3 regions of the Leifsonia sp. NPDC014704 genome follow, and region 2 is predicted to be linked to each of the others. Evidence: predicted binding sites of a transcription regulator. Region 2 holds the regulator's gene; each other region holds the start of a gene.
The links. Region 2 encodes LexA, which represses DNA repair genes until DNA is damaged. Its sites were predicted from a motif close to TCGAACANNTGTTCGA; they were not measured.

Region 1 (3,272 bases), 300 kb from region 2:
GGATCGGGTTCGACGACCTGGGGGAGTCGCGCCGTATGCTCCCTCCGCGGGCCGGCGCTCGGCACCGGGAGCGTGTGCTGCGGGCGATCGAGGCGACCGCCGCGAACGGGGCGCCGTTCACGCGGGTCCGTTCTCCGCGGCTCGCCCCTGGCTCGATCGTGTTCGTCCTGTCGACCTTCCTCGACGATCAGGCCGTGACGCTCGCACTCACCTGGCGCGCCGCCGGCCACAGGGTGATCGCGGTCGACGTACTGCCGGCCCGGGATGCGCGAGAGCTGCCCGCCCGTGACCGCCTGGCCCTGCGCACCATCGAGCTCGAGCGCTCCCTCCGCCTCGAGCAGCTGCAGGCGGGCGGCGTAGAGCTGCTCGTCTGGCAGGATGCTGCACTGCGCGAGGCGGCGCTGCGTGTGCTGGCGTCCGGACGGGCCCGACGGTGAGCCGCGACGACGCGCGGCCGGCGAACGGGCCCGCACTCGGTGCCGGGACGCCGGTCGGGACACCATCCGGGTCGTCGACGCCGGCGCCGGTGCTCGGCGTACGGACCGTTCCTGCCTGGTCTGTCCGCGCGCTCTTCGCCGCGATCGCGCTGTTGCTCGTGCTGGTCGGCGTGCCCGAGGGTCCGTGGACGGGCATCGCAGCCCTCCTGATCGGCGTCTCGGTGTGGCGGCCGCGCTGGCTGACCGCGTGGGTGCTCATCGGGGTGCTGCTGCTGTCCTCCCTGGTCGAGCCCGGCACGCTCACTCCGCGCCTGCTCGGCCTGATCGCCGGTGCGCACGCCCTCCACCTGCTGGCCGGATGGATGCTGGCCCTGCCCGCCGCCGCACGCCTGCAGCCCGCGGTGCTGCTCCCTTCTCTTCGTCGGTTCGCGATCATCCAGGTGCCGGTGCAGCTCGCCGCCGTCGCCCTGCTGCTGCTCCGGGGCGGCGGAGGCATCGGGCCGAGCGTCCCCGTGCTCGCCGCCGTCTCCGGACTCGCCCTCGCCGCGCTGGTCGGCCTGCTGCTCCCCGCCCTGCTCCGCCGAGCGCCGCGCTGAGCGCTCGGCCCGGCGTCCGCATCCACTCCAGCCTTCGCATCCACTCGCCGAGGGTTGGAATGTCGGTGGTCGCGCCTAGACTCGCGGCTGCACGGGATCACCGTGCCGTCCAGGGTAGAATCGAACACACGTTCGACCTGGCGAACGGGTGCGCGGTGGGCGAACAGCCCCGATTTCCCAGTACGGATGGCGGAGAATAGAGCGAGTGAGCAGCGGGCGAGTGAACAGCGATCGGGTCGGGGAATCCGGCAACATCAGCAGGGTGACGGGGTCGCACCTCAGTGTGCGCGGAGCACGCGTTCACAACCTGCACAACGTCGACCTCGAGATCCCACGCGACTCGATGGTGGTCTTCACGGGCCTGTCCGGATCCGGCAAGTCGTCGCTCGCGTTCGACACGATCTTCGCGGAGGGGCAGCGCCGCTACGTCGAGTCGCTGTCCGCGTACGCGCGGCAGTTCCTGGGCCAGGTGGACCGGCCGGACGTCGACTTCATCGAGGGCCTCAGCCCCGCGGTGTCGATCGACCAGAAGTCGACCAACCGCAACCCGCGGTCCACGGTGGGCACCATCACCGAGATCTACGACTACATGCGTCTGCTGTGGGCGCGTATCGGCGTTCCGCACTGTCCGATCTGCGGTGAGCGCATCCAGCGCCAGACCGTCCAGCAGATCGCCGACCAGCTCATGGAGCTCGAGCCCGGCACCCGCTACATGGTCGTCAGCCCGGTGGTCTCGCAGAAGAAGGGCGAGTTCGTCGACCTCTTCAAGGAGCTCGCGGCGAGCGGTTACTCGCGCGCACTCGTCGACGGCGAGCAGATCCAGCTCTCCGAGCCGCCGACGCTGAAGAAGCAGTACAAGCACGACATCTCGGTCGTCGTCGACCGCCTCGTCGCCGGCCCGGACATCCTCGGCCGGCTGACCGACTCCCTGGAGACGGCGCTGCGCCTGACCGACGGCCTGGTGCAGGTCAACTACGTCGACCGCGAAGGGCCCGCCGCGTGGCAGAACTTCAGCGAGAAGCTGTCGTGCCCCAACGGCCACCCGATCCAGCTGACCGAGATCGAGCCGCGCACCTTCTCGTTCAACGCCCCGTTCGGTGCCTGCCCCGAGTGCTCCGGCCTCGGCACCCGCATGTCGGTGGATGACGAGCTCCTGCTCGGCGACGACGAGCTCAGCATCGCCGAAGGCGTCATCGTGCCGTGGACCACCCAGGGCAAGGGACTCTTCAACTACTACGAGAAGCTGCTCGACGGCCTCGCCCGCGACCTCAAGTTCTCGCTCAAGACGCCGTGGAAGAAGCTGCCGGAGAACGTGCGCGACGCGGTGCTGCACGGCGACAACTTCGAGGTCAAGGTGCGGTGGAAGAACCGCTACGGCCGCGAGATGTCGTACACCTCCGGCTTCGAGGGCGTGGTGCCCTACATCGAGCGGCAGTACCTGCAGGCCGAGACCGACACGCAGCGCGCCCGCTGGGCCGAGTACCTGCGCGAGGTCCCGTGCCCGGTCTGCGGCGGCAAGCGGCTGAAGCCCGAGGTGCTCGCGGTGCTCGTGCACGGCAAGAGCATCGCCGATGCGTCGCTGCTCAGCCTGAGCGACGCCCGCAACTTCATGGAGAAGCTGCACCTGACGGAGCGCGAGCAGAAGATCGGTGCGCAGGTGCTGCGCGAGATCAAGGTCCGGCTCGACTTCCTCATCCAGGTCGGCCTCAGCTACCTCGACCTGGCCCGCGCGGCCGGCACGCTGTCCGGCGGCGAGGCGCAGCGCATCCGCCTGGCGACCCAGATCGGCTCCGGCCTGACCGGTGTGCTCTACGTGCTCGACGAGCCGAGCATCGGTCTGCACCAGCGCGACAACCGCCGGCTCATCGACACGCTCGTCGCCCTGCGCGACCTCGGCAACACGCTGATCGTGGTCGAGCACGACGAGGACACCATCCGCACCGCCGACTGGATCGTCGACATCGGCCCCGGCGCGGGAGTCAACGGCGGTCACGTCGTCCACTCCGGTTCGTACGACGACCTGCTCGCCAACACCGAGTCGCTGACCGGCGACTACCTGGCGGGGCGTCGTGAGATCGCCATCCCGTCCAAGCGCCGCAAGGTCGACAAGAAGCGGATGATCCGCGTCGTGGATGCGGAGGCCAACAACCTGAAGAAGGTCACGGTCGACTTCCCTCTCGGCACGTTCGTGGCGGTGACCGGAGTCTCCGGTTCGGGCAAGTCGTCGCTCGTCAACGAC
Region 2 (3,272 bases):
GGCGTGCCGGTCGGGTTGTTCGGCGAGCAGAGGATGACGATATCCGGGTTGTGCCGCCGGAGCTCGGCGACGGCCGTCTCCGGGGTCAGCTCGTAATCGGCGTCGCGGGCGGCGGCGACGTAGGCGGTCCCGGTGCCCGAGGCGAGCAGGGGGTACATCGAGTAGGTGGGCGTGTAGCCGAGCAGCGTCCTGCCCGGGCCGCCGAAGGCCTGCAGGATGTGCTGGAGCACCTCGTTGGACCCGTTCGCCGCCCAGATGTTCTCCGGCGCGAGACCGTGGCCGAGGTAGCGGGCGAACGCCGCACGAAGCTCGGTGAACTCGCGGTCGGGATAGCGGTTCACTCCACCGACTGCGGCGGCGACGCGGGCCACGATGTCGGAGGCCACATCGTCCGGAACGGGATGTGTGTTCTCGTTCACGTTGAGCGCGACGGGCACCGGACGCTGCGGAGCGCCGTACGGAGACCGACCGCGCAGGTCGTCCCGGATGGGCAGCTCAGAAAGAGAAGTCACCCCTCAATCGTAGCCAGCGCTGTCACTGCCCTTCCGCCGGATGACGCCCGGCGACGCGGCGATGCCCGACGAGCAGCCCCCACCAAGCCCCGGGATCGCTCGCCCGCACGAAGGGAGGAGATCCGGTGGTGCTGCGACCGCATCCACCTCCGTTCAGGGCCGAATCCGGCCTCCGCCGGCGGATCCCCTCCCTTTCGCCACCGGCCTCCGGGCGACGGAAACGGAGGACCTTCCGACGGAATGAAAGCCGGGGAACGGGAAACGGAGGCGATCCCGGCTGCCGAGCCGCGGATCGCCTCCGTCGATGACCGGGAGACGCCGACGGCGCCTAGTGCGCGTACTTCGCCGGGACCGCGAGCTGCTGGCCAGGCGAGACGACGGCCGAGTCGAGGCCGTTGAGGGAGACGATGTCGGCGATCACGTCGCGGGGGTCGGCGTTCGGCGCGACGCGCTCCGCGACGGACCAGAGGGAGTCGCCCGACTCCACGGTGACGTATTGGAAGCTGACGTGGGTCTGCTCGCCCGTGGCGACGGCGCCGCCGCCGTTCAGGGCGAAGACCAGAGCGCCGATCACCAGCGGGAGCGCGACGAGGGCGGAGAGGACCGCGCGACCGCGCCGCGTGAGACGCAGGCGGACCCGTGCTCCCTTCGGCAGCGGCGGGACCGCACGAAGGGTGGGAACCGACTCACTCATCAATACTGCGCTCATGGCCGTGACCTCCTCAGACTCGCGGGTGCGAAGCTGTGTTCCGAATGTATCTTCGAATGTCCGAATCCGCAAGATGCCCTCAGAGCGGGAATTCGTGGACGAAGTTCGCGACACACTCGAACACATGTTTGTCTTCCCTTCCCGACGCGGATACAGTTTCGACTGTCTGAGGACATCAGATCAGGAACCACCGACATTCCTGCAGGGAGCATCCCCGCAGGGCCGCCGACGCCAGGAGAGGACGCCCGTGTCGAATGAGAACCAGGCACGCGGAGGCACCCGTCGCCGCAAGAACCTGAGCGACAAGCAGCTGGCGATCCTCGATGTGATCCAGCGGTCGGTGAGCCAGCGCGGCTATCCGCCGAGCATGCGCGAGATCGGTGACGCCGTCGGCCTCTCCTCTCTGTCGTCCGTCACGCATCAGCTGAACCAGCTTGAGCTGAGCGGCTACCTCCGGCGCGACCCGAACCGTCCGCGCGCCCTCGAGATCCTGATCGACCTGCCGTCGTCGTCGCAGTCCGCGCCGGATTACGAGAACCAGACGCCGGTTGGCGACGCCGCGATGGTTCCCCTCGTCGGCCGCATCGCGGCCGGAATCCCGATCACGGCGGAGCAGCAGGTGGACGAGGTCTTCCCGCTCCCCCGCCAGCTGGTCGGCAACGGCGAGCTGTTCATGCTGAAGGTCGTCGGCGAGTCGATGATCGACGCGGCGATCTGCGACGGCGACTGGGTCGTCGTCCGCGCCCAGAACACCGCAGAGAACGGCGACATCGTCGCCGCGATGCTCGACGAGGAGGCGACGGTCAAGGTCTTCCGCCAGCGAGACGGCCACACCTGGCTGCTGCCGCGCAACTCGAACTTCGAGCCCATCCTCGGCGACTACTCGCAGGTGCTCGGCAAGGTCGTCGCGGTCCTCCGCGCGGTCTGAACCGCCGCCGAAGTGCACGTTGTCGGCCTCGACACGCCGGCCAGGTGCGCAGCAAGGTGCACTTCGGCGAAAGGGCTAGGCCCAGCCGAGTTCCCTCAGCCGGTCGTCGGAAAGCCCGAAGTAGTGCCCGATCTCGTGCACCAGGGTGAGCCGGACCCGCGCCCGCAGGTCGTCCTCCGACACGGCCGACGCCTCCAGATTGTTGCGGAACAGCGTGATCCGGTCCGGCAGCTCGCCGAACCCGTACACCGAGCGCCGGGTCAGTGGCCGTCCGCTGTACAGCCCGAACAGCCGCGGCCGGGCGCCGTCCGGCTGGTCCTCGATGAGGATGGCGACGTTCTCCAGCGGCCCCACCATGTCGTCCGGCAGCGCATCGAAGATGTCGCCGACCATCCGCTCGAACTCCTCGTCCGGGATGCGCACCATGCGCCCATCCTCACACGCACGCTCCCCCGGAACACGACGACCCCGGTACGCCGTGAGCGTACCGGGGTCGCACAATGCACCAATGAACGCGTCAGGCGTTCACGGCCGCCCGCTCGCGCACTCCGCGCGTCGCCTCGATGATGTTCCGCAGCGACGCCACGGTCTCGTCGTACCCGCGCGTCTTGAGGCCGCAGTCCGGGTTCACCCAGAGCTGTCGGCCCGGGATCGCCTCGAGTGCCGTCTCCAGCAGCTCGGTCACCTCGGCGACCGACGGCACGCGCGGCGAGTGGATGTCGTAGACGCCCGGCCCGATGCCGTGCTCGAATCCGGAGCGCTGGATGTCATGAACGACCTCCATGCGGCTGCGGGCCGCCTCGATGCTGGTCACGTCCGCGTCGAGGTTCCGGATCGCGTCGATGACGACGCCGAACTCCGAGTAGCAGAGGTGGGTGTGGATCTGCGTGCCGTTGGCGACGCCGGAGGTCGCCAGGCGGAACGACCCGACCGACCAGTCCAGGTACTCTCCCTGCGCTGCCTTCTTCAACGGAAGCAGCTCGCGCAGCGCGGGCTCGTCCACCTGGACGACGCGGATACCCGCCTCCTCCAGGTCGGCGATCTCGTCGCGCAGGGCGAGCGCGACCTGACGCGCGGTCTCGCCGAGTGACTGGTCGTCCCGCACGAACGACCAGGCGAGGAT
Region 3 (3,272 bases), 360 kb from region 2:
CAAGACGAACTACACGGTCCGCGCCGCTGGAGACGTCGCCCCGGACTGCCTGGTCGCCAGCGGCGACGCCGGCCAGATCACCTTCTTCGACCGATTCTCTGGCGGGGCCTGCCTCCAACCGTCGCCGCAGAGCGTCACGGTCTCGCCGCGCACGTACTACTGCGGCACGGAATCGCCGCAGTTCCGATGGAGCACTCTGTCGTTCCCCGGCTTGGTCACGACGGCGTATACGGGCAGCACCGTCTCGCTGCGAGACCAGAACGGCGCACCGATCCCCGGGTATGACGCACGGGACATCCCCGCTGGGCAGACGGTCGACCTCCAGGCCATCCCGTCGTCCGTCCAGTCGATCACAGCAACCGTCACCCTCAATGGCGTCAGAGACCCGGCCGGGGTACGAAGCGGGCAGATCTCGCTCGCCTGGAGCGGTGAGCCGCCGCAGATGTGCTTCACGACGACGGCGCCACCGGTGGCGTGCGACGCCGGCGCGCCCTCCCCGGTAAAGAACTCCGCACGCGCCGTGACCACCTCAAAATCGGAAAGCGACGCGCCAGCTGGACACACGACAGGATCCGCCGTCTTCTTCGTCAAGGCCGAGGACGACCAATGCTCTTTGGCAATAGCGAAGACATCTTCTGTGCAGACCGCGCGTCCAGGCGAACGCGTGGACTATCAGATCACCATCACCAACACGGGCTCGCAGGCATACGCAGATGCGCAGGCTTCCGACGATCTCAGCGATGTCCTCCAAGAGGCGACCTACGGGAACGACGCGAAGGCGTCATCCGGCGCTGTGTCCTACACCGCACCCCTGTTGTCTTGGAAGGGTGCCCTTGCTGCGGGCGATCAGGCGACGATCACCTATACGGCGACCGTGAAGAACCCGGCCTCGGGCGACCATCGCCTGGTCAACTCGGTGACGTCACCCTCGCGCGGGAACAATTGCCCTCCGGACAGCTCGGATACAACGTGCACGGCCATCGTGGGCGTTCTCGTGAGCACCGTCCAGTGGCACAAAGTCGACGCCGGCGCATCCAGGAACACGCTTGCCGGTGCCGAATGGACCCTGACGCCCCTAGACGCTTCGGGGAAGCCTGCCGGCCCGTCCATTGTCGTCGCCGACTGCGTGGCGTCCTCGGCCAACCAATGCGCCAACGCGGACACGGAACCCCTCGGAGGCCTCTTCCGGGTCACCGACCTGGGACCTGGCTCGTACGAGCTCGTGGAGACGCGCGCCCCTACCGGCTTCCTGCTCAACACGACCCCCATCCTCGTGACCGTCTCGGCCACGTCCGCGACGGTCGAGCTGGACGACATCGTGAACGAGCAGATCCCTGTTCCCGCCATCCCCTTCACGGGAGGACTCGGCGCCGACTCTCTGACCATCACCGGGAGCGCAGTACTTGCCCTCGCGGCCGCTCTGGGTGCCTGGTACAAGCTGAAACGACGCAGGGCCGCCTGACAGCGCAGTGCGGCCGGGGCGGTCCTCGCAGGAATGCGACGTCGGGGTGCGATGTCAGCGGGTGCAGGTTACACTCACTTTCGAACATGTATTCGAATGTGGGTGAGGAGAATGACGGAGATCAATGAAGCCGTTGCCGTCTGGACGACTGACGAAGGCGTGCCCACCCGACTCGTCTGGCGGGCGACCCGCTACCGCGTCTCGGACACCCCCACCGTCTGGGCGGAGGTGTGCGCCTGGTGGCGACCTTTCGGTGAACACCGCTACGCCATCGGGACCATTCCGCGCTCCATCGGCGGCTGGCGATTCCAAGGGACGAGCGAAGAGGGCGAGGCGCACGTGTTCGACGTGCAGCACGACGCGGTCGCCCGATCGTGGCGACTGGTCCGCGTTTTCGACTGAGCGCAGCGTGGCTCACCCGCACGGCGCATCCCGTCGCATAGCCTCCATCGGGTGATGGACGACCGCTACGGAACCGATGTGCTCGCCGGCGACTGGAGAAGCGCCGGCAAGAAGCCCGTCCCCACCGTCGAAGCCGTGAAAGACCTCGTTGTGGAGGACGCTGCGTCCGGTTTTTGCGGGGCCATCACGCGACTCGAGGCTCAGACGGTCGAACTCGAGGACTACTTCGGCAAGAAGCGCGTCTTCCCGCTGACGGGCTCGTTCCTGATCGACGGAGAACCGATCCGCCTGGTCGTCCCGTCCCGGGCGGCGGCCGGCCCCACGCGGACCGCGTCCGGGTCATTCGCCGTCGGCGACCAGAAGGCACGTGTCGCCCTCGCCAGCCGCATCTTCGTGGAGGGTCGCCACGACGCCGAACTGGTCGAGCGAGTCTGGGGCGACGACCTGCGGGTCGAAGGCGTCGTCGTCGAATACCTCGAAGGCGTCGACGACCTCGACGCGATCGTGCGAGAGTTCCAGCCCGACCGCGGCCGACGCATCGGCGTCCTCGTCGACCACCTCGTCCCCGGCTCGAAGGAGAGCAGGATCGCCGAGCAGGTGGCGCGCGGGCCGTACGGCGCACACGTCCTCGTCGTCGGCCACCCCTACATCGACATCTGGCAGGCGGTGAAGCCACAACGAGTCGGCCTCGAGGCGTGGCCGAGCATCCCCCGCTCGATCTCATGGAAGCACGGCATCTGCGCCGCCCTCGGCCTCCCCCACGAGACGCAGGCCGACATCGCACGCGCCTGGAAGCGCATCCTCGGCCAGGTCCGCTCCTACACCGATCTCGAGCCCGAGCTGCTCGGCCGGGTCGAGCAGCTGATCGACTTCGTCACCGAACCCCAGGGGCGTTAGGCGCAGGAGGGACCACGCCGTTCACCAGCCGTATTCGGTGTACGCATCACCGCGGCCGAGCGCCTCGATGCCGTGGCGGATCACCGGGATGACATCGCCCGGGAGGTCGGCCAGCGGCGCCCAGACCAGCTCGGAAGCCTTCTCGGGCTCCCCGATCACGGGAACAGCCCCCTCGGGGAGCGCGGCGGCGAAGAAGAAGTCGATGTAGGTGTCACCGTCCGCGCGCCCATGCTGTACCAGGGCGAGCCGCACCTGGTCGGAACCGAGCGCGAGGCCCACCTCCTCCCGCGCCTCTCGGAGCAGCGCCGCCGTGGCCGACTCCCCCGGCTCGATGTGCCCGGCGGGGAGGGACAGCTCGCCATCCCGGTAGCCGGTGCCCGCACGGCGTTGCAGCAGGATGCGGTCGCCGTCGAACAGGCACAGGTACACGGCGGCGGGATAGGTCGGGCGCACGAGTCCATTGTGCGCCGACGGCTGTCGGTCGGGTGGCGTACTGTTCTTCTCCACACGG

Region 1: uvrA (excinuclease ABC subunit UvrA) is a predicted target of LexA. The motif match lies at 1,154-1,169, and genes of this name have one in related genera.
Region 3: ACF1AJ_RS03625 (DUF6504 family protein) is a predicted target of LexA. The motif match lies at 1,543-1,558, and genes of this name have one in related genera.

Annotation. Positions count from the first base shown of each region.
Region 1 covers NZ_JBIBYW010000001.1:681,953-685,224, forward strand. The annotation lists gene ACF1AJ_RS03350 (DUF58 domain-containing protein) at 1-437, shown strand, start outside; gene ACF1AJ_RS03355 (hypothetical protein) at 434-1,033, shown strand; gene uvrA (excinuclease ABC subunit UvrA) at 1,254-3,272, shown strand, end outside.
Region 2 covers NZ_JBIBYW010000001.1:378,568-381,839, reverse strand. The annotation lists gene ACF1AJ_RS01900 (histidinol-phosphate transaminase) at 1-512, opposite strand, end outside; gene ACF1AJ_RS01895 (LysM peptidoglycan-binding domain-containing protein) at 841-1,206, opposite strand; gene lexA (transcriptional repressor LexA) at 1,469-2,149, shown strand; gene ACF1AJ_RS01885 (metallopeptidase family protein) at 2,225-2,575, opposite strand; gene metE (5-methyltetrahydropteroyltriglutamate--homocysteine S-methyltransferase) at 2,667-3,272, opposite strand, start outside.
Region 3 covers NZ_JBIBYW010000001.1:738,545-741,816, reverse strand. The annotation lists gene ACF1AJ_RS03630 (SpaA isopeptide-forming pilin-related protein) at 1-1,462, shown strand, start outside; gene ACF1AJ_RS03625 (DUF6504 family protein) at 1,574-1,864, shown strand; gene ACF1AJ_RS03620 (DUF3097 domain-containing protein) at 1,919-2,761, shown strand; gene ACF1AJ_RS03615 (NUDIX domain-containing protein) at 2,783-3,214, opposite strand.